3 regions of the Bacillus sp. EB V-12 genome follow, and region 1 is predicted to be linked to each of the others. Evidence: predicted binding sites of a transcription regulator. Region 1 holds the regulator's gene; each other region holds the start of a gene.
What was found. The regulator LexA, encoded in region 1, represses DNA repair genes until DNA is damaged. The targets are predictions, from matches to a motif close to CGAACATATGTTCG.
Positions count from the first base shown of each region.

Region 2: a site for LexA is predicted at 6,295-6,308, ahead of ACZDYH_RS29595 (Y-family DNA polymerase). Genes of this name have one in related genera too.
Region 3: a site for LexA is predicted at 3,444-3,457, ahead of ruvA (Holliday junction DNA helicase RuvA). Genes of this name have one in related genera too.

Region 1 is NZ_JBUXJL010000001.1:941,640-949,464, reverse strand. It holds gene phnE (phosphonate ABC transporter, permease protein PhnE) at 1-545, opposite strand, end outside; gene phnC (phosphonate ABC transporter ATP-binding protein) at 542-1,315, opposite strand; gene ACZDYH_RS04975 (phosphate/phosphite/phosphonate ABC transporter substrate-binding protein) at 1,399-2,337, opposite strand; gene ACZDYH_RS04970 (bifunctional metallophosphatase/5'-nucleotidase) at 2,523-4,106, shown strand; gene ACZDYH_RS04965 (DUF896 domain-containing protein) at 4,146-4,385, opposite strand; gene ACZDYH_RS04960 (YneB family resolvase-like protein) at 4,431-5,087, opposite strand; gene lexA (transcriptional repressor LexA) at 5,229-5,849, shown strand; gene ACZDYH_RS04950 (DUF4097 family beta strand repeat-containing protein) at 5,940-6,743, opposite strand; gene ACZDYH_RS04945 (DUF1700 domain-containing protein) at 6,744-7,286, opposite strand; gene ACZDYH_RS04940 (PadR family transcriptional regulator) at 7,279-7,602, opposite strand.
Region 2 is NZ_JBUXJL010000025.1:19,922-27,746, reverse strand. It holds gene ACZDYH_RS29630 (glycerophosphodiester phosphodiesterase family protein) at 178-1,161, opposite strand; gene ACZDYH_RS29625 (VanZ family protein) at 1,459-2,097, opposite strand; partial or broken gene vanY (VanY-A/VanY-F/VanY-M family D-Ala-D-Ala carboxypeptidase) at 2,203-2,957, opposite strand; gene vanS (vancomycin resistance histidine kinase VanS) at 3,409-4,563, opposite strand; gene vanR-A (vancomycin resistance response regulator transcription factor VanR-A) at 4,547-5,242, opposite strand; partial or broken gene ACZDYH_RS29605 (Tn3 family transposase) at 5,344-5,448, shown strand; partial or broken gene ACZDYH_RS29600 (IS4 family transposase) at 5,592-6,222, shown strand; gene ACZDYH_RS29595 (Y-family DNA polymerase) at 6,354-7,619, shown strand; gene ACZDYH_RS29590 (YolD-like family protein) at 7,616-7,825, shown strand, end outside.
Region 3 is NZ_JBUXJL010000001.1:245,655-253,479, reverse strand. It holds gene tgt (tRNA guanosine(34) transglycosylase Tgt) at 1-467, opposite strand, end outside; gene queA (tRNA preQ1(34) S-adenosylmethionine ribosyltransferase-isomerase QueA) at 480-1,532, opposite strand; gene ACZDYH_RS01315 (DUF2905 domain-containing protein) at 1,552-1,752, opposite strand; gene ruvB (Holliday junction branch migration DNA helicase RuvB) at 1,749-2,750, opposite strand; gene ruvA (Holliday junction DNA helicase RuvA) at 2,756-3,373, opposite strand; gene ACZDYH_RS01300 (iron-hydroxamate ABC transporter substrate-binding protein) at 3,562-4,506, shown strand; gene ACZDYH_RS01295 (BofC C-terminal domain-containing protein) at 4,520-5,050, opposite strand; gene ACZDYH_RS01290 (branched-chain amino acid ABC transporter substrate-binding protein) at 5,480-5,914, shown strand; gene ACZDYH_RS01285 (YhcN/YlaJ family sporulation lipoprotein) at 5,948-6,589, opposite strand.

The DNA of each region.
Region 1 (7,825 bases):
ACCTTATTAGCCCCTACAGCTGTCATCGCTTCTAGTGGGCCAGGGTCAATTGATTCAATTGATTCATACAACAATTTCGCCACGAGCCCAATTGAGAAAAAAGTAAGAGCTAAAATACCCGGAAGTGGTCCTATTCCAAAAATAGCTACGAAAATTGCCGCTAATAATAAATCTGGTATCGTTCGAATAAAATTTAAAATCAATCGAGCTGGACTGTATAAAAATGTACTAGTAAACACATTACTTGCCGCAAACAGTGCAAGTGGAATAGCTAAAATCGCTCCTAAAGTCGTCCCAATAATCGCCATACGTATTGTATCTAACATTGCTGTTGTAATAACTTGAAAATAACTCCAATCTGGCGGCACCATTTCTTTTAACAAATCCATTATATTAGGAAAACCAACTACTAGCTTTGAAAATGATGCGTCGACCTGTATACTACTTCCCCACAACAGTAAAATGAATAGAATAAACGTTAACATATGTTTTAACTTACTCGGCGGCTTCGGTATCGACTTCGAATATATCGTCACATCATTCATTTAACTGCCACCTCTAACAATTCACTTTTCTGTGCTACGTCACCATAAATTTCAGCAAACTTTTCATCCGTTGCTGCTTCTACTAAACCATCAAAAACAATTTCGCCTGCATGTAATCCAATAATACGCGTCGCATATTGCCTAGCTAAAGCAATAGAATGTAAGTTTACAATTGTTGTAATTCCAAAATCTTCATTAATTTTCTTTAAATCATCTAATACTTGCTTTGTTGTTAGCGGATCTAACGACGCAACAGGTTCATCTGCCAATATGATTTTTGCTTCTTGCGCCAATGCTCTAGCTATCGATACACGTTGTTGTTGTCCTCCTGATAATTCATCAGCACGTGCATATGCTTTTTCTAAAATATTCACTCTTTTTAACGCTTGAAATGCGAGCTCCACATCCTCTTTCGGAAACAAACCTAACGTTGTACGCAATGTCGAATGATATCCAACACGGCCAGCTAATACATTCTTCAATACTGTTGATCGCTTTACAAGGTTAAAACTTTGAAAGATCATACCAATATCCCGGCGCATACGTCGTAAATCTTTTCCTTTTGCAGCAGTAATAGACTCACATTCAATCATGATTTCGCCTTCTGTAATCTCATGAAGACGATTTACCGATTTTAGAAGTGTAGACTTTCCAGCTCCGGACAGCCCTACCATTACAACAAACTCACCTTTTTGAATTTTCAAGTTTATATTATTCAATCCTTTTGTACCATTTGGATACACTTTGGAGACATTTCGAAATTCTATCACACATCTTACCTACCTTCTATGTATTCAAAACGGCAAACTAACTGAAAACATTCCCTTTCAGCTAGCTGCCATTTCCATATGTATTATTGCGTTTTTACTTTCTTCCCATATTCACGAACGATGTCAAATTTACTATCATCAGATTTAACATATCCTTCATGTGAATATACTTCTTTAATGATTTTGTGACCTTCCTCATTTTTTCCAATTTCAATGAAAGCATCCTGTAATTTCTTGCTCCACTCTTCATCTAAATCAGAACGTACCGAAATCGTATCGTTTGGAATTTTCTCCGTAAATTTCACTATTTTCGTTTGCTCGAATATATTCGGATAATCTTTTTTTACAATATTACGAGCATCTTGGAATACAACAGCTGCATCTACGTCACCATTTAAAAGAGCAATAAGCGACTGATCGTGACCTTTTAATGTAACAGGTTTCACATCTTTTAACGGATCAATTCCCTCTTTTAATAGAACAGCTGCAGGCCATACATACCCTGCTGATGATGTTACATCTTGATAACCAATCTTTTTACCTTTTAAATCTTTTACACTATTTATATTAGAGTCTTTTTTAACAACAAACTCAGATTTATAATAATCTACTAAATCTTTTGTAGGAGCTCCTGTTTCATCCTCTACTCCAAAACGTTGTGCTTGTAAAATTACATTTGCAGCCTTCTTTTCATGTGCTAATACGTACGCTGTTGGCGGTAAAAATCCTACATCTACTTGTTTAGATGCCATCGCTTCTACAATTGTATTGTAGTTCGTTGAAATACTAACTTTTACTGGAATATTTAACTTATCACTTAATAGCTTCTCAAGCGGTTTTGCCTTCGCCTCTAACGTATCTGCATTTTGAGAAGGAACAAATTGAACATTTAAAGTCTTCGGTACATACCCTTTTTTCGTATCTTCATTTTTACTTGCACTTGATTCCTTCGTTCCACAGCCACTTAATAATCCCGCTGCTAGTACAACTGTTGTGCTCATTGCAAAAACTTTTTTCAACATATTAATGCCTCCATTTTTCATTGTTATAAAATAACCTTTCATAAACATGAAGAAATATATCACATATTTTTACAAATAATTGATTATTTACAGAATCTTTACACATTCTATACACTCACATTAAAATTCTCTTCACATATTTGATATGATGAATTGGAAGATAACAATAGAAAAGGTGAGTCATATTGGAACAAAATCAAACTGTAACTTTAAACATCTTATTAACAAGCGATATACATGGCACTGTTTATCCTATTCACTACCAAGATAACTCCCCAGCAGAACTTGGTTTAGCTAAAATTTCTACTCTTATAAAAAAAGAACGTTCCCAAAATACAAACGTTCTTTTAATTGATAATGGCGACTTTATTCAAGGAACACCATTTACTTATCATTATGTTACATACGAAAAAAACAAAAAAAACCCAATGTCCTTATTAGCGAATTACTTACAGTATGACGCTGCAATTATCGGCAATCATGAGTTTAATTACGGGATGGGTATATTAAATAACGCTGTGACTACTGCGAACTTCCCGTACCTATCAGCAAACATTTTAGATAAAAACATAAAGAAGCCTTATTTCGGAAAACCTTATATAATCAAACAGATTGAATCCAATATAAAAATTGCTATTTTAGGGGTGACAACGCACTACATTACCAATTGGGAACAACCCCATCACATTAAAGACTTACAATTTGAAGATGCATTAGAAACAACGAAAAAGTGGGTTTCTTACATTCGCAAACATGAGAAACCAGATTTACTAGTCGTAGCGTATCACGGGGGAGTTGAACGAGATTTACAAACCGGGGTACCGACTGAAGTTTTAACAGGAGAAAACCAAGGATATGCAATGTGCCATGAAATTGAAGACATAGATATTTTATTAACAGGCCACCAGCACCGGGAAATTGCTCACACAATGGCTAACGGTGTAACAATTTTACAGACCGGATGTAATGGAAACTCAGTTGGAAAAGTAAAAATAACATTCGAAAAAACAAAACATAAATGGGTTAAAAAAGAGAGTTCTTCTGAATTATTATCTGTACAAGGAGTTGAGGCTGACCAAGATGTACTTTCATTGGTAGCCGATTACGAAGAGAAAACACAAAAGTGGCTTGATCAACCTATTGGAATCATTCAGGGGGATATGCAAATTTCAGATGCTATGCAAACTCGTTTGCATGATCATCCTTTTATCGAATTCATAAATAAAATACAGATGGATATAGCTAATGTATCAATTTCTTGTACAAGTTTGTTCCATAATACATCTCCAGGTTTCCCGGAACATGTAACAATGCGTGACATCGTTTCTAATTATATTTATCCGAACACATTAAAAGTAATTAGACTAACTGGAGCGGACATAAAAAATGCTCTTGAACTCTCTGCTTCTTATTTCACATTAAAAACAGATGGATCCATCACCGTAAGTCCTACCTACATAGAACCAAAGCCACAACATTATAATTATGATATGTGGGAAGGGATTTCATACGTATTAAACATTTCAAAACCAATTGGTGAAAGAGTAGAATCTTTACAGCATAACAGTGCTCCTCTTAATATGAATGAAGAATATGACGTTGTAATGAATAATTATCGTGCAAGTGGCGGGGGAAATTTCTTTATGTTTCAAAACAAACCGGTAGTAAAAGATATCCCCACAGATATGTCTGAACTTATCGCTAATTATATATTGGAACATAAAACGATAGAAGCAACAGTTAATAACAACTGGAAAGTTATTAAATAACGATTTTTACATATAAAAAAGATGGGCTTCGCCCATCTTTTAATTTAATCTTGCATTATCTTGCTTTTTTAAAGCTTTTAATTTCGTCGGTGTAACATCTGTACCTTCTTCGTTAACAACTTTAATACCTTTAAGTTCGTTTAACATATTTTGACGAAATCCTTTTAAATATTGTTCACGTAGCGATTGACGCTCACGTTGCTCTTCTTCAGTTAAACCTTCAGCTTTTGCTTTTTTCGCTAAGAAGTTAATGCGTTCAACGAGTTCGTGATTAATCATCTCGAATCCCCCTTCTAATCAAAACTGATTATTATCATACAATAGTTACTCTTCTTTATCAAGTAATTGCTTCGTATACTCTACATATCTACGATGTACAGTCGCCTTTGAAACATTATGACCAAATCCACGTAATGTTGCTGCAATTTCTTCAAACGTGAGTTCACTTTTTCGCAAACGTACAATTTCCTCAATTGGCACTTCTTTTTTCTCTCTTCCTACACTTAAATGACGATTTTTTAAATTTTTTTCTGGACGATAACCTTTTTCTACTGCACGTTGCATACCTCGTTTAATTTTCAAATTATGAATCTTTCTTTGATATTCTTCAACAATACCAATAATATCTAATACCATTGAATCAGAATCCGACAATTGTAATTCACCATTATGTGTATGCGTATATACTTTTATGCCTTCTTTATGTAAACAATGCATTAACGCGATCTTCGCATTTCCTCTACCAAGACGCGTTTCATCTTGTATAAGTAACACATCAATTTGTTCGTCTCGAATTGTATCCAACACCTCTAATATACCGTCACGTTCAATTGTATATCCACTAGCCTGCTCTTCAATCACCTTAGTAACATTCATTTGATAGCGCTCAGCTAAATGCAATAATTCATCTTTTTGACGTAATAATGATGTTTCTTGCGCTTCTTTCGTTGTACTCACACGTGCATAAATAATTGCATTCATTTTGAACCCCTCTTTCTCCCTATTATTTCCCTATAGTGTAACATAAATCCGCCATTTGTTCGAACTTATGTTTGTAGAATGTTTTTTCACATGTTATACTTATTAATAAGAAAAATGAAAGAAAACGAGGTGTTAGAAAACATGGAAAAGTTAACGAAACGCCAGCAAGACATTCTCGACTTTATTAAGCTAAAAGTACAAGAAAAAGGATATCCACCTTCCGTACGTGAAATTGGTCAAGCAGTCGGCCTCGCTTCTAGTTCTACAGTGCACGGACATTTATCACGATTAGAAGAAAAAGGATACATTCGACGCGATCCAACAAAACCACGTGCCATTGAAATTTTAGGTGAAGACCGAATGGATACGGAAACACAATCTGTTATTCAAGTTCCAATTGTCGGAAAAGTCACTGCTGGTTTACCAATTACAGCGGTCGAAAGCGTAGAAGAACATTTCCCACTTCCAGCTAGTATTGTTGCTGGAGCAGACCAAGTGTTCATGTTACGTATTTCTGGAGATAGTATGATTGAAGCTGGTATTTTCGATGGAGATTTAGTTGTTGTTCGCCAACAGCAGTCTGCATATAATGGTGAAATTGTAGTCGCTTTAACAGAGGATAACGAAGCAACAGTTAAACGTTTCTATAAAGAAAAAGACCATTTCCGTCTACAACCAGAAAACTCTTCATTAGAACCTATCATTTTAAAACAAGTGTCAGTTATCGGGAAAGTAATTGGCGTATATCGTGATTTACATTAAAAATAACAAAAAGAAGATAATTACCTTATTTATATACGGTAATTATCTTCTTTTTGTATTTTGATAGATTTCCATGCATTCTATTTCTTATTAACGAGTTTCAATCGTCACATCTCCCGCAGCCGTTTTACCGCTAATCTTTTTACTACCATTTCCAATTGTTACATTTTTATTTTCTTCATTAAAAATCGTTACATCTCCCGCAGCACTTTGCCCAGTAATTACCGCATCTTGTGGTTTTTCCGATAAAGTAATATCTATATCTCCCGCAGTTGAACTTGCTTCTAGATTATATTTAGAATCATGATCTTGAATATTTATTTCCCCACTTGTTGTTTTTGCGGTCACTTTCCCTAATACCTTCTTAAAGTTCACCTCACCAGCTTTTGTCGATCCCTCCACATTCTTAGCCGTTACTTGTTTCAACTCTACTTCTCCAGCAAGTGTTCTAACACTTACGCTATCACTTTTCACATCACTCATTTCGATTTGTCCAGCAGATGAATTTACTTTTACATCTTGGTAAGAGCGTTCGGGCACAAGTAGAGTCAATTTAGACGTTTGAAACCTAAAATCGTAAAAAGAAAAATCAAATGAAGCACCTTTTTCTCTTTCCCCAATAATTTTTAATGTGTCACCATCTTCTGCGATACGAATCTCTTGTTTACGTACATCTCCCGATTGCTTTACATAAAAAGAAGAGTCAGGAGATTTTTGAACAATAATATCCCCGGCATCTAACTTAACTTCTATATTTTTTAATGTTTTGTTTTTAATTACATTTTCTTTATCGCCTTTTTCAGCAGTTTGTACTGCTTTTTCATATGTTTGGGAAATTCCTATTACTCCAATAACGATACAAGCGATAGCGATTAAAAATAGTTTTTTCATCATTTACTCTCCTTTTATCATTTTGAAGTTCCATATTACATATCGTACACACAATCTCTTAAACCACTTTGTACTATAAAAAGCGATAATACATAACAATAAACCTACTCCAACAAACGTTATACTAACGAAAAGATCCAACCATATAAAAGTACCCATAAATACTTTTCCAATAACGAAAAGTGGTGTTACTACACTAGCAATACCACCGATCCAAAAAGAAAATATAAAAGCAATAATTGCGACTAACGGGCCTAACACAATAATAAAATTAAACAAACTAAGTCCAATCGCTGCCATAACAGCTCTTGTCACATTTGAAGTCGATGGATTTTTTTTCATTTCATCGAAGCGATACATCGCAAGTAATTCTTTCGCGATTACTTTCGGAGAACCAAGGCCCTGTATTATTTCCGATTCAGTTTTCCCCTCTTCTAGTCCAAACTGAAAGTGCTCTTCATAATCCAATAAAATATCTTGCCTCTCTTCCTCTGGTAACTTTCTAAGATAACTTGATAATTCTTTAAGAAACCCTTCTTTACTCATCCCATTCCACCCCTTCAATAATTTCTTGTACCCCTTTCGCAAAATCACGCCATTCTGTTACTAACAAATGAAATTGCGTCTCCCCTTGCTCTGTTAATTGATAATATTTACGAGGTGGCCCTTCCGTAGATTCCTTTAAATACGTTTGAAAATACCCTTCTTTCGTCAAACGACGTAATAAAGGGTATACTGATCCTTCCGATATTAAAAATTTATTAGAAATTTGCTGAACAAGTTCATAACCGTAACTATCTTTACGTTTTACAAGTGCTAATACACAAAGTTCAAGCACACCTTTTTTAAATTGAACGTTCAAGTGCCATCCTCCTTTCCTATCTTAGTACTGTTCAATACACGGTACCTGTTTTATCCATAATATACCACTTAGTATTGTTTATTGCAAGGTACTAAACTATATTTATTCCCTAAATTTAGAAAATGAACTAACAAAATTCTGAATAAAACTATGTTATAACTAAGCAGCATTCAAAGTTTCATTTCATTTACATTAATATTAGACTTCATTCACTCTTTCCTCT
Region 2 (7,825 bases), on a different contig from region 1:
TTCTGTTTGAATATAAATAAAGTAAGTCCCACTTATCCAAAAACACCCCTGATTTCCATTATGTATAGGAAATTAAGGGCATTTTTCAGTATATAGAACTTCAACATTAATAATAAGTCTTCTTTTAAAATATAGATGGTTAAACAGCTGAAAAAACTTCGATTGTTATATTGTCCCTTATTTCTTAAATAAAGGTGCTATTTTATCAATTTGATTTGTCCAAATTCCACCTGTATAATCGTCAGGAAGGCGTTTTATATCTTCAGATGAGTCAAATCCACTTGAAAACCCAAACCCATTTCCTCCTACAATGATAACCCGAGTATCTGCTTTATCCATTCGATTAAGAAAACGATTTGGCCATCCCCAAAGCCAAGGAGCTACTTTGTCTGGTATATGTAATTCTCCATGCATCAGGCTTGAAGGTATGTAGCCAGTCCACCCTAATGCCATATAAGTAATAAGATCTTTTTTCATGGTCGCTTTTGACATTATTCGTAAACTAGGGATGCGCTCTTTTATCGCAGCAATTGGTTTATCGCCACCATATACAGTTAGTTGATCAAGGCGCTTCGCTGGTAATTTCTTGAGGTAAGTAGCCAATTGGATTCCTTCATTTTCATCATCACTTTTAATATGAATAAGAAAAGAACGGTCTGGAAAATGGTTAAGTACTTCATCCAGTGTTGGCATAAGATTAATCCCTTTTCCACGAAACGGGAATGTTTTACCTCCATCAGCTGTATAACCGTAACCAATATCAAGTGCTTGTAATTCTTTTGTTGTAAAATCTCTTGTAACGCCTTTACCATTAGTACGGCAATCAAGCTTCCAGTCATGAAAAATAACAAAATTATTATCTTTAGTTGGTTGAACATCAAACTCTACTAGATCAGCTCCAGCTTGAAATGCCGCTTCCATAGATGGAATTGTATTTTCTAAATAAGAATGTTCAGGTTTATTTATACGTTCTGCTGTACATGTATCACTCTCAATCTCTTCCATGCTAAATGTTTGCGAAAGTCCTCGATGAGCAAGAAGAAGAGGAGTTCCATCGTCCCTCTTAGCAAAAAAAGAACTGTTATTTACATAAACAAATACGAATAGGATAAGAATTATCCAAGTCGTTTTACGTTTCAATAACCTTTTTAGTTTGTTCATTGTATGCTCCTCTTAAATTTTGGTTGAAATGCATTAAACAATTTTCGGCATTTAAATACTGGTAAATATTAAAGCCTATTTTATTTTTTCGCAATGGATATAATTGTTAATTAAAGGCTGGTACTATGATATAAAACGGGAGCAATAGAAATCAATTTAATAACCACTCAACCTTCAATAAGAGTAGTTTTGAAAGATTTCTATGAGAATTTAATATAAATGGGTATTTGTAATATACTATTATTTAAGAATCAATTTACTATATGTATATAATTATCTGACAGCATCTTAATCACCTTATTGAAGGATTAGAGGCCGTCTAAATAAAACTGGATAATAAATTAACATCATACCTACAAATGAGCAAACCAAATAAAAAATAGCCTCGTATTTTATTACTAGAGAAATATTATTATCAATCTTTTTTTCATCTCTTTTATATAACACTTTGAATAATACTCTATATAATAAATATCCAATAATTGCTCCCAGGGTGTTCATAGATAAATCATCAATATCTGTAATTCTATTATCTAGCAATTGACCTAACTCAATAGCTAATGAAAACCCGAATCCAGCATAGGCAGTACTTTTCATTCTTCTAAACTGCGGCCAAATAGTCGGCAATAAAAAACCTAATGGCATAAACAGTAAAATGTTTAAGACATAAGTAGTCATACCTTCAGAAGCAAATGGAATTAAGTTAATTTGATTTGCACGAATTAATGTTTCGTATCTACCTATGTCCCATATAGTCCCTATCTGCGTCACCTTATACACTAGTGAAAGGTAGAATAGAAAAACATACACCCATAGAAAATGCTGAATAGATATATTTTTTTTCGTTTTAAAATAAAATCCAATTTGAAACATTATACAAAAAATAATAGTAAAAAAATAAGTATATAAATAATTAATCAAAACTCCTGAATGCATTTAAAATCTCCTAACTTTACATTGTAATCTATAACTTTGTCATTTTAGAATATAATTCAAGAACGGGTGGTCATAATCACCCCCCATATCTTTTACAGGTATTTCAACATCAATTTTCTTGCTTTGAAAAAAGGGATAATATGAAATCTTATATTTTCCCCCTCAATACTTGCTGAAATGCTCTCTTCTTCTTTTAAATAATCCAGGTATTCTTCCAAGGCTAAATTCATTTTTTGCATAATCGTACTGTGAGGCAAACCGACATAGCGAATATGCCAAGGTTCATATTGAATACCTGTAACATCCGTTTTATCCTAGGGATAGCGTAAGATAAAGCCGTATTTCCAAGCATTTTTTTCTATCCACTTCCCTTCAGGTGCTCGTTCCATTTGCGTTAAGCCTGATTCTACATCAAGTGATAAACCTGAATTATGTTCACTATAACCTGCTGGTAAGGCATAATCAGCCTCCATCTCATGGTAAAGTCCACTTTGCTCATCAAAGTCACAATAACCACTATTAATTAAAAATTGATTAACGCCTTCCTTTACAACATTATTAATCATCTCTAAAAATTTTTTTGCTATTTCTTTTGCTAAATAAATATTTGTATTAAGCAACCCTTATCCGTTTATCAATTCATTATGTTTAGATAAATTTACGATATCTGATTTCACACTCTCTTGGCGCATAGGATATTTACTGTTAATTAAGAGCAGATTCCCTTAATAGATGTGTTCTTTTACAATCTCTTTCTTTTGAATAATTGAGGTAGTCCCTGTATTATCTATGTTATCTTTGTGATTTTGATCATATTTTTGAACCTCTACTTTATTCTGCAAAAACAGTGCTTTATTCATGAAAGCAAAACCTAAGAAAAATAACAATAAAAAAACACCACTTCTTCATTTTCAGCTTCCTCCTTAGGTAAATGACTTGATGATAATGTCACGCTGATTCAAACGCTGAAGATTTCGGATATGAAACTCTTAACGATTACTTTCTGCAAAGCGATGCTATATGCGGATGCTCTGCTCAATGGTGTGTTGAGGAACATCCAAAACAGCCTATTGCTCATTTGACACAATTCGCTAAAAGGAAAAAAATATTTATGTCACTCTTTCTCTAAACATGTGAGCTATTTTAATCACGCATAAATTATCATATCTTTCTTTGACGAAACAAAAAAGCTCGTTCTTATGGTTTAAGTCTACCGCATAAGAACGAGCCATTTTTTAATATTAAATTGTTAATTTCCTAAGAAAAAGTAGAGATGACCTTAAGATTTTCTTAAGAAACAGTGATTATTTTCTAAGAATTCCCTTTATCAACCAAGCCTTGGAAGGCTGGAAGCTCTACCGTGAACGTCGTAGAGTTATCATTACTTTCCGCGTAAATTTGTCCGCCATGCTGAACAATGATTTCTTTTGCAATCGCCAATCCAAGTCCCGCGCCGCCCGTATCAGAAGAACGGGCATCATCCAATCTGTAAAACTTTTCAAATATGGTAGCGAGTTTATCTTTCGGGATGTTTCCGACGTTCTCGAAAACGATGGATACCACATCCTCGGAGAGGCCCGCCGTAATGTCAATAACGCTGTCGTCTTCGCTGTATGCAGCGGCGTTTTTCAAAATATTGTTAAAGACCCTCGCTAGCTTATCGGGATCACCAAATACGGTCAAATCTTCGGAAGCATGGATAACCGCCTGTTTGCCCTTCGCGGCAAGCTGGGGATAAAATTCATCAGTCATTTGCACCAGCATATAGTATAGGTCTATGTGCTTTTTCGTGAGTGTAATCGTTTGAAGGTTATATCGCGTAATCTCAAAAAACTCGTCGATTAGCTGTTCCAGGCGATACGCTTTGTCTAACGTGATATGCACGTACTTTGCCTTTTGCTCTCTTGGCATGTCTGGTGCCTCGTCAAGCAGGATCAGATAACCGATAACTGATGTAAGAGGCGTTTTAATATCGTGTGCCAAGTACATAACAACTTCATTTTTCCTTTGTTCGGCCACCTTTGCATCATGCTCTCGCTTTTCAAGGGTTCGCTTTAATGTATTGAGCTTCTGTTCCATGAACTCCATTTCCGCAGAAAGCTCAATTTGTTTATCTTCGTTCTGAATAAGTATATCAATACTGGTATTTATCTCTTCAAAGTATTTTACAAATTTTAAAAGCAGAACACGGCATAGAATAAGAATACTAATGGCAACCGCCACATAAATAAAAATTTCTATATTGTTCCGTATAGTATACTGATATATTATCATTGCGTCCCAACGCTCTAAATGATAACTGTTTTCCAAAAAACGTACGATCCACTCCCCCAGTTTCCCTTGGATAAATAGACGCACAAACAGCACAAATACAACTGCTGCCATGACAATCGTAAGGATATATTGGTAGAGTTTTCGTTTTAATTTTGAATAATCGATTTTTTTATTCTTATTTTTCAATTTTATAGCCAATCCCCCATACCGTTTTTATATACTTCGGATTATCAACCGTGTCGTTCATCTTTTCTCGCAGATGTCGGATATGCACGGTGATAGTGTTATTGCTCTTGCTGAAATATTCGTCACCCCATATCTCATGAAACAGCTGCTCAGAGCTAACCACATTCCCCTTGTTTTCACAGAGGATACGCAGGATTGAAAACTCGGTGGGAGTGAGAGATAACGGCTTCTCGTTCAGAGAACACTCATGCGTGCTTATATTAATGACAAGACCAGAGTGAACGATAACATTCTCGTTCTGTGCCGTTACTCCATTGTATTTTTTATATCGGCGTAACTGCGCCTTGACTCGCGCAATTAACTCTAGTGGGCGAAAGGGTTTTGTAATATAATCGTCCGCACCAAATGTTAGCCCTGTAATTTTATCTACTTCCGTATCTTTCGCCGTCAACATGATAATTGGATAGGTGTGCTTGTCCCTTATTTTTTGACAGATAGTGAGACCACTTACGTCGGGAAGCATGATATCCAATATTGCAAGGTCAAGCACATTCTTATCTATACATTCCAATGCTTCTTTTGCGGTATAGTATTTGAAAACCGTATAATTCTCGTTTTTCAAATATAGCTCAACCAAATCCGCAATTTCGCGTTCATCTTCCACAATAAGTACTTTATCACTCATGGTTACCAATCCTCCTCTATGGATGTGCTTTTTTTCAATTGGAATCTCTTCTGAATAACGAGCCTATCATACCTATTACACCAAGTAAAGTCATATTACTGTATACAGACACAGCCGGTTACACAAAATAGATTTTCGGATTTACTCATTTATTAGGATTTAATTTTACGCCAAGAATAAGAGATCCATCGGACTCAAAATTATTTACAATAGATAAAGCAAATGAGTATCCAAAACTAGAAGGAGGTCCCGTCCTATCCATATCAACCTAACAAAACAAAGTCCCTTCCTAAAATGAAAAAATATGCAAATCTTTCTGTAGAATTATAGGAAAGGATGGAGTTTTATTATGGATTTTCCGATTCTTGAAGAACTTCAACTAATTGCTGAAGAATTACAACGACATATGTCTTCCTATGTTCTAGAGCACTTAGCTAAAGAAATAGGATTTGTTCATCGAAAGAGTAAATATCAAGCAAAGGAATTAGTTGCTTTATGTGTAAGGCTTAGCCAACAGGTTGTAAGTACATCACTCACACAATTATGTAGCTGTCTTGAAGTATCTACAGGTGGTCTTATCAGCCATGAAGGGCTTAACCAACGATTTAATGCTTCCGCAGTACAAGTTTCTTGAACAAGTTCTAGCTAACCTTCTAACTCAAAGAATTCATTCAACACAAGAAATAATTCATCAATACACCACGACCTTTAAGCACATTCGGATTCTAGAGTCTACAACATTTCAGTTTCCAGATAAGTTTTCTTTACATTATCAAGGATCGGGGGGAAGTATCCATACGGCAGGAGTCAAAATTCAATTAGAGTATGACTTATTGAGTGGGAAGTTCCTGCACGTTTATGTAGGAGAAGGAAGAGAAAATGATAAAACCTTTGGTTCAACAAGCCTACAAACCATTCGACCAAAAAACTTGTATATAAGAGATTTAGGCTATTTTGAATTACATGATTTACAGAATATCTGAAAGACACTCGTATACGAGTGTCTTTTCTTTATGCAAAAAAATATTTTCAAACAAAAAACCCTTTATAAAAGAACACAAGTTCGCATATAATAAGAACAAACGTTCTTTTTATTTAAGGAGGAATAACAGTGTATGACTATTCTATCTTACCGAATAGAATCATCTTATGTGTGGATTTACGAAGCTTTTACGCTTCAGTAAGTTGCATCAAAATGGGGTTAGATCCTATGTATACAAAATTGGCAGTAGTCGGTGATGTAAATAGAAACGGTTCAATCGTTCTAGCTGCCACTTCACCATTAAAAGCATTAGGTGTAAAAAAGATGGCCAGATTATACGAGATTCCTCGCAGAAAAGACATTCTTGTTGTAAATCCAATTATGGGTACTTACATAAATTGCTCCAATTATATAACAAAGCTAGCTTTGCAGTACGTTCCTATTGAGGATTTTCACCAATATTCCATCGACGAGTTCTTCATGGATATTACGGATAGTATTCATTTATTTGCTAATGATCCCTATGAGTTTGCGTTGAAATTTAAACATGAAATATATGCGAAAACACGGATCGAATGCACAATAGGAATTGGCCCTAACCCTTTAATGAGCAAAGTAGCTTTAGATATTGAAGCAAAGGAGAATCAAAACGGCATTGCTTATTGGAAATATGAAGATGTCCCAACAAAATTATGGAGCATACGACCGCTTAATACATTTTGGGGTATTTCGTACAAAACGGAAGAAAAGTTGAATCGAAAAGGAATACATTCTATCGGAGATTTAGCCAATTACCCTCTTAAATACTTAAAACAAAGCTTCGGTAAGATTGGAGAAGAATTACACTTACATAGCTACGGAATTGACTTTAGTCGCATTTCAGAAAAATATGTTCCTGCCACAACTTCTGTTGGAAAAAGCCAAATACTCACGCGCGATTACACAATAGAAGAATTTCCAATTATTCTACTGGAACATATTGAAGAAGTTTGTTATCGGCTTAGAAGACAAAATAAACTTGCTCAAACCGTTCATTTTTCAGTCGGGTATAGCAAAAGTTATAACGGGGGTATTAGAAAAACTCATACTTTAAGCCGTCCGACTAACTTAACTATGGATATTTATAAAATTTGTACATACTTTTTACATCAACAATATACTGGCGAACCCATTCGCAGCATAAACATTTCTCTAACGAACCTAATCAAAGAAGGAGAGGAACAAATTTCTCTTTTTGATAACATAACGCAGCGAGAACAAGAAATGAAGTTAACAAAAGTAATGGATGAAATACGCACTAAGTTTGGGAAGAACAGTATTCTACGTGGGGTTTCCTACACGCATAGCGCTACAGCTAGATACCGAAACACACTAATAGGGGGACATAAATTATGAATAACGCTAAGATGCCAAAGGGGCGCGGAATGGTGAAATGGGCTCCGTTTGCCGCATTAACACCCCAATTTGATGGGATACGTGAAATCATTAGGGAACAACACAAAATCACCCGTCCGATTTTAACAACTGAAGAAAAAGAACGAATTGAAAATATGCTAGTATGTTCCTTATTATCTGAAGAAGAAAAATTAATTTCATATTAT
Region 3 (7,825 bases), 700 kb from region 1:
GTAGCTGGGAATGGTGGACACTCATCAAATGCCATCATAATATCTGAACCTAATGCATTTTGGATTTCCATCGCTTTTTCTGGTGATAAGAATAATTTATCTCCATTTAAGTGATTACGGAAGTGAACGCCTTCCTCTTCAATACGACGGAAGTCACTTAAACTGAATACTTGGAAACCACCAGAGTCTGTTAAGATTGCACGATCCCAGTTCATAAATTTATGCAAGCCGCCTGCTTCACGAATAATTTCATGACCTGGACGTAGCCATAAATGATACGTATTACTTAAAATAATGCCAGAATCCATTGCTTTTAATTCTTCTGGTGACATTGTCTTAACTGTTGCAAGTGTACCAACTGGCATAAATGTTGGTGTATCAAATGAACCGTGCGGCGTATGCACACGACCTAAACGGGCACCCGTTTGTTTACATGTCTTAATAAATTCATAACGAATTGCTGTCATAACTTACTCCTTTTATTTGTTTCTCATTTTAGCGTGAGATGCAACGAACATTGCATCACCGAAGCTAAAGAAACGATATTTTTCTTTTACTGCTTCATTATAAGCATGAAGTACATTATCTCTATTTGCAAATGCACTTACAAGCATAATTAATGTTGATTTCGGTAAATGGAAGTTTGTAATTAAACCATCAATTGCTTTAAATTCATATCCCGGATACATGAAAATATCTGTCCATCCAGAAGCGGCGCAGAGCTTACCGTCATGATCTGTTGCAATTGTTTCTAACGTACGAGTTGATGTCGTACCTACAGTAATAATACGTCCACCATTCTCTTTCACACGATTTAATAATGCCGCTGTCTCTTCAGACATATGATAATATTCTGCGTGCATATGGTGTTCTTCAATCGTGTCTGCAGAAACTGGTCTAAATGTTCCAAGTCCTACGTGAAGTGTAATGAATGCTAACTGAACGCCTTTTTGCTTTAACTTCTCAAGTAACTCTTCTGTAAAGTGAAGTCCCGCAGTCGGCGCTGCTGCTGAACCGATTTCTTTCGCATATACTGTTTGATAGCGATCGCGATCTTCTAGCGTCTCTTTAATATATGGAGGAAGTGGCATTTCCCCAAGTTCATCTAAAATTTCATAGAAGATGCCGTCATATGAAAATTCAAGCTGACGTCCACCTTGATCTGCAGTTCCTGTGCAAGTTGCTTTTAATTTCCCTTCGCCAAAAGAGATAACAGTTCCTTCTTTTACACGTTTCGCTGGCTTTACAAGCGTTTCCCACTTATCACCTTCTTCTTGTTTTAAAAGAAGTACTTCAATGTGCGCGCCTGTATCTTCTTTCACACCGTGCAAACGAGCAGGCATAACTTTCGTTTCATTTAAAACTAAGCAATCCCCCTCATGTAAGTAAGAAAGAATATCCGTAAAATGTTTATGCTCAATATCACCTGTTTCACGGTCTAACACCATTAATCTTGATGTTTCACGCTCTTCTAACGGGACTTGTGCAATAAGTTCTTCTGGTAAATGAAAATCAAACAGATTTATATCCATAGCTATATCCACCTATTTCTTATTTAAATCGATTTATTATATACATAATAAAAGATAATACAATACTTAACACAATACATGTAATGATAGGAAAATAAAAGGTAACGTTTCCTTTTTTCACAAAAATATCGCCTGGAAGCCTTCCAATGAACTTCCAAGCTAATCCAACAACGATGAGTAAGATCCCGGCTGTAATAAGCAGCTTTGGCATCTCCGTCATACTTTTGGTATCTCCATTCCGAAATGTTCATACGCAAGCGGCGTTACAATTCGGCCCCTTGGCGTTCGTTGTAAAAAACCAATTTGTAATAAATACGGCTCATACACATCTTCAATCGTATGAGATTCTTCTCCAATTGTTGCTGAAACCGTTTCTAATCCAACTGGACCGCCACGGAATTTCTCAATAATACCAAGCAGTAATTTATGATCAATATGATCTAGACCTAATTTATCTACTTGCAGTAGCTCTAATGCCATTTGTGTAATTTCCATCGTAACCGTTCCGTTACCACGAACTTGCGCGAAATCACGTACACGTCTTAAAAGACGATTCGCAATACGAGGTGTACCACGAGCACGTCTTGCAATTTCTAATGCAGCTAACGAATCGATTTCAACTTCAAATACTTCTGCTGTACGTTCAACAATCGCAGAAAGCTGATCTACTGTGTAGTACTCTAACCTTGAAAGTACACCGAAGCGGTCACGAAGCGGTGCCGATAATGCTCCAGCACGTGTTGTTGCTCCAACTAATGTAAATGGCGGTAAATCTAGGCGTACAGAACGTGCTGAAGGCCCTTTTCCAATTACAATATCAAGGCAAAAGTCTTCCATCGCAGGATACAATACTTCTTCAATTGATCTATGCAAACGATGAATTTCATCAATAAATAATACATCCCCTGGCTGAAGCGCTGTTAATACAGCAGCTAAATCTCCTGGTCTTTCAATTGCGGGACCTGAAGTTGTTCTAACATTAACGCCCATCTCATTGGCAATAATATTCGCAAGCGTCGTTTTACCAAGACCTGGTGGTCCATATAAAAGCACGTGATCTAACGTTTCTTCACGCATTTTCGCCGCTTCAATAAATACTTCTAAATTATGTTTTGCTTTATCTTGGCCAATATACTGACGGAGCGTCTGTGGCCGTAATGAATATTCTAAATCCGCATCTTCATATGCAGATTCCCCTGAAAGGAGACGTTCGTCCATTATACTCACCTCTTACCATTTAGTAAAAGACTAAGTGCCTTTTTAATATACTGATCCGTCGTTAATGATTCTTTTAATAACTCTGGTACAACACGAGAAACTTCGCGTTCTGCGTATCCAAGTGCGCGCAGAGCTTCCAGTGCCTCATCAAGCTCAGCTGATGAACCTTTCTTCTCATCAAAACGTTCTGTGTCTGAGAATAAATCAACAAATGCATCTGGTACGACATCTGCTAGTTTTCCTTTTAAATCTAAAATCATTTGGCGTGCTGTTTTCTTTCCGACGCCTGGGAATTTCACTAAAAACTTCTCATCTTCATGCTCAATCGCTTGAACGACCTGTCCTGTTTGACCAGAAGCTAAAATTGCAAGAGCTCCTTTTGGCCCAATGCCAGACACGCCTAACAACTTTGTAAATAATAAACGCTCTTCACGTGTTTTAAACCCGTAAAGTGCCATAATATCTTCTCTTACATAATGATATGTATAGACACGGATTTCTTGCTTACTTCTTTGAAATACATACGGATTCGGTGTGAAAATTTGATAACCAATTCCATTATGATCAATTACGACATATTCCGGCCCTACATACTCCACGTAACCTGTAACATATTCAAACAAAATACGATCTCTCCCTCTTAAATCATGTATTCCATTTTAACATATTTAATGATAGAAAAGCGAGACTACCCCAACAAATGTTCTCCACTTGAAACTTCTGTTATTTTCCATTGACAGAAAGGTTAAAGCACCTTAATATACAGAAGTCGATAATGATTATCAATACTAATTAAAGGGGTTACATCAGGATGAAACGTAAGCTATTTATTTTATTTACTATTATGCTCGTTGTTCTTTCTATCGTTGGCTGTTCTTCTCAAAAAGAAGAATCGAAGGCAAAAGAACAACCGAAAACAAAAGTTGTAAAACATGCTAAAGGTGAAGCTACAATTCCAGTAAATCCAAAGAGAATTGTTGACTTATCTGGATCAACAGAAGAACTATTACTTCTTGGACACAAACCTGTTGGTACAGCAAATACATATAAAGATAAAATCCAAAATCACTTAACAGACAAGTTAGATGGAGTAAAAGCAGTAGGTTGGTACTGGGCACCTAAAGTTGATTTAGAAGCTGTTACTGCTTTAAAACCAGACTTAATTATTTTAAACAACCGTCAATTAAAAATTTATGATCAACTAGAAAAGGTTGCACCTACAGTTGTTCTAGAAACAAACTTAGAAGACTGGCGTGGTAAGTTTAAAGAAGTAGGTAAGCTATTTGACGAAGAGAAGAAAGCAGACAAATGGATTGCAGACTACGAGAAGAAAGCAGACTCTTTATCTAAAAAAATTAAAGAGAAAACAAAAGATGAGAACTTTATGTTCGTTGCAGTTACACCACAAAACTTCCGTGTATACGGTAGCTTCGGATACGGTGACATCATCTTTAATGACTTAAAACTTCCAGCAACAAAAGGTACGGATTTAAAACAAACGATGGCGCAAGTATCACTAGAAGGTCTAGTTGCATTCCAGCCTGACCAAATGTTTATTGTAAACTTCGGCGGCGAAGCTGATAAAGTTTACGAAGACTACAAAAACAGTGCCGTTTGGAAAGACAATAAAGCAGTTAAAAATAATCACGTATATGAAGTATCAAATGAAGTCTTCAATACGAAAGCATTCAATCCAATCGGAAAAGATATGCTAATTGATGAAATCGCAAAAGAAATTTTAGCTAAAAACAAATAAGAAAAAAAGCAGCTCACCATGAGCTGCTTTTTTTCTTACTTTGAACTGCGTATTGCTTCATTTTTTCAATCGTCTTCACAAAACCTTCTTTTGATTTAATACGAATGCCACGTTTCAATTTCGCACGTTCATAGCTCTCAAGCTTTTTCATATCAATTTGAAAGAAAGAATGGATCGCATTATCACTTTTCGGTACACCTTTGAAAATTTGTAATATCCCTTCCTCTGAAACACCAAAATACCCGCTCGTTTTCAATAACGGAGAAATATCATCAACTTTCTTTTGCAATACAATTTGTACATCATCACGATCAACGAGCTGCCATTCTTTATACTGCTGTAAAAACTTTTCTAAATCCGTCACTTTTTCTGTAAGTATTTCTTCGCTTACTTCGCCATCAACATACATACGCTCTAATAAAATTGTAACCTCAGGTTCTTTTTTCGTTACTTCTGGTACTGGCCCTTCCGCCTTCACATTCGTTCCATAAACGAAACAAAACATCATAACGAAAGCTTGCATCGCAATCAGTATCCATTTCATTTCCGTTCACCTCTTTTAGGCAAGATCATACTTTCATTAGTAGTTTTTCCGGAAATGGGGGTTTTATCCATATTACATTTCTTTCGAAAAATAAAAAATGCAGATAAGGGTTTACCTCATCTGCATGTATCATTTACTTTTATATAAAATGAAAGACGCCTGCAAAGCAGGCGTCTTGATGCGTTTACGGCGAGAGACCAGGCGACCACATTCGCGTGTTTAGCACTTAAGCATATCTCTCGTCTTACGTAAATTAGCTCATCGCTTTGCTAATATAACATTAATAAAGTATAAGTGCAACATGTTTATAAAAACATTTCATTTCCTCTTTCATCCAAATTATTTTATGTAAATTATAAATTGATAATTGCAATATATATGTTACAATTAATGTGACAGCGAAATCATAATAAGCAGGGGATGAATATTATGAAAAAAATAAAGGATGAACGCCTCATTCTTCAAATGTTAAAAAACATACGTATTGTCTTTCTTTTTCAATACATTGGCGTAGTTGGAATTTTAGGCTATATCGGATTCACTGAAGGCATTGATCAAATTACGAAATCTCCATTGTGGCTATTATTTATGTTTACAAGTATTTTACTTGCTTATTTACAGTTAAGTGTTTCAATCGATGTAGAAGAAGGCGAAAAGGAAATACAGTTAACTCCTTATTACAAACTTGTCTTCCGCTCCCTTATTGTAGGAATCGTTATGGCTATTATTTATATTATTTTCAGTCCAGAAAGACCACTGTTTGAAACTATTTTAACAGGTAGTATTCTTTTCATATGCTTTTTAGTTTCTTACTCCGTTAGTTATTTTATTAAAAAACGTCGTTTACAAGACAACGATGAATAAAGAGGAAGGGCTCACCCTTCCTCTTTTGTTTTGTTATCGCACTGTACCAGTTAAACCGTAACGAATGTCTCGGAACATATTCACTATGTCACGATTAAAATCGTTTGTAACTGTACCGTTACGTAGACGCGTACTCATTGCATCGACACGAGTAAACATATCATTTCTTACAGAAACATATACGTTTCTGTTTCCAACTTCATTTGCAACAGCTTGACGAATTTCGTTAGCCATCGCCGTTTCATTTGTCACTGTGTTACGTGGTTTTACCGCAATCGCTACATCGTTTCCATATACAACTGTAGACACACGGTCTACGTTATTCATACGTTTCACACGATTTGTTATTCTTTCAGCTGTTTTACCATCATTGTTAATGTATGAATTGTTCATTGTAATATTACGAGTTGGATGCGGATTAGCAATTTGTCCATTGTAATTTACATCTCGATAATAATTGTATCCTGTATCGTTACGACCATTTCTATATGTTACATAATCTGTATAACGATCATTACGCGTCACATTATCACGATACTGGTGTGTATCATTATAAGATGTACGCTCGTAATTGTAGTTACGTCCATCCATTGCATTGTTTTTTGGTGTACCACATGCAGCTAATGCACTAGTAACTAACAAAGAAGCAGCAATCACTTTTACTTTCGTATTCAATACAAAAACCCCCTCTGTTAGAATGAGCTTCTCTACTGAAAAGCTCCCTCTTATGATGAGTAACAGAGAAGGTTTTTACACTGTTAATATTTCACTGGGAATTTTCTAGCACTTCATAAAAAAACTTCATTTTCTTAATTAACAGGAATGTAAAAAAGGCGGGAATACTCCCGCCTTTTTAAACTTCTTCTTCGTCCTCTTCTTCTGAAACGGGCTCTCCAAATACATTTGGTGGATCTGGTTGATAATACATCGTTCCTGGCTGTGGTGCATATGCAGACTGAGTTGGTTGATAATATAAAGGATTCGCATATTGCGGACCGCCTGGTTGTGGACTATATAGTCTACTTTCTCCTCCGCATCCACAATCTTCCTCACCCTGCACAAGCGGCGGCATATTATTATTATCCATTGGCATCATATTCGGATTTGGCATAGACGTATATTGCGGTCCAAACGGCGCTCCTTGCTGATATGGCATTTGATATGGATTTGGTTGTTGATAATACGGATTCGGCGGCATCATGGGCTGTTGATACGGCATTTGATACGGCATCATATTGGGTGGTTGATTGTTATCCATAATTGGCATCATATTCGGCATTTGATTGTTATCCATAATTGGCATTATATTCGGCATTTGGTTGTTATCCATAATTGGCATTATATTCGGCGGTTGGTTGTTATCCATAATCGGCATCATATTCGGCATTTGATTATTATCCATAATTGGCATCATATTCGGCATTTGATTGTTATCCATAATTGGCATCATATTCGGCATTTGATTGTTATCCATAATTGGCATTATATTCGGCATTTGATTGTTATCCATAATTGGCATTATATTCGGCATTTGATTGTTATCCATGATTGGCATTATATTCGGTGGCTGGTTGTTATCCATGATTGGCATTTGAATATTTGGCATTTGAATATTTGGCATTTGAATATTTGGCGGTATGACTTGTGGAATAACTACATTTTCTTTCGATACATTTGGCGATACTATATTCCCTACGTTTTCTTTCTTCACTTGTGGTGACACTATATTCCCTACATTTTCTTTTTTCACTTGCGGTGACACTATATTCCCTACATTTTCTTTTTTCACTTGCGGTGACACTATATTCCCTACATTTTCTTTTTTCACTTGCGGTGACACTATATTTCCTACATTTTCTTTCTTCACTTGTGGCGATATTATATTCCCTACATTTTCTTTCTTCACTTGCG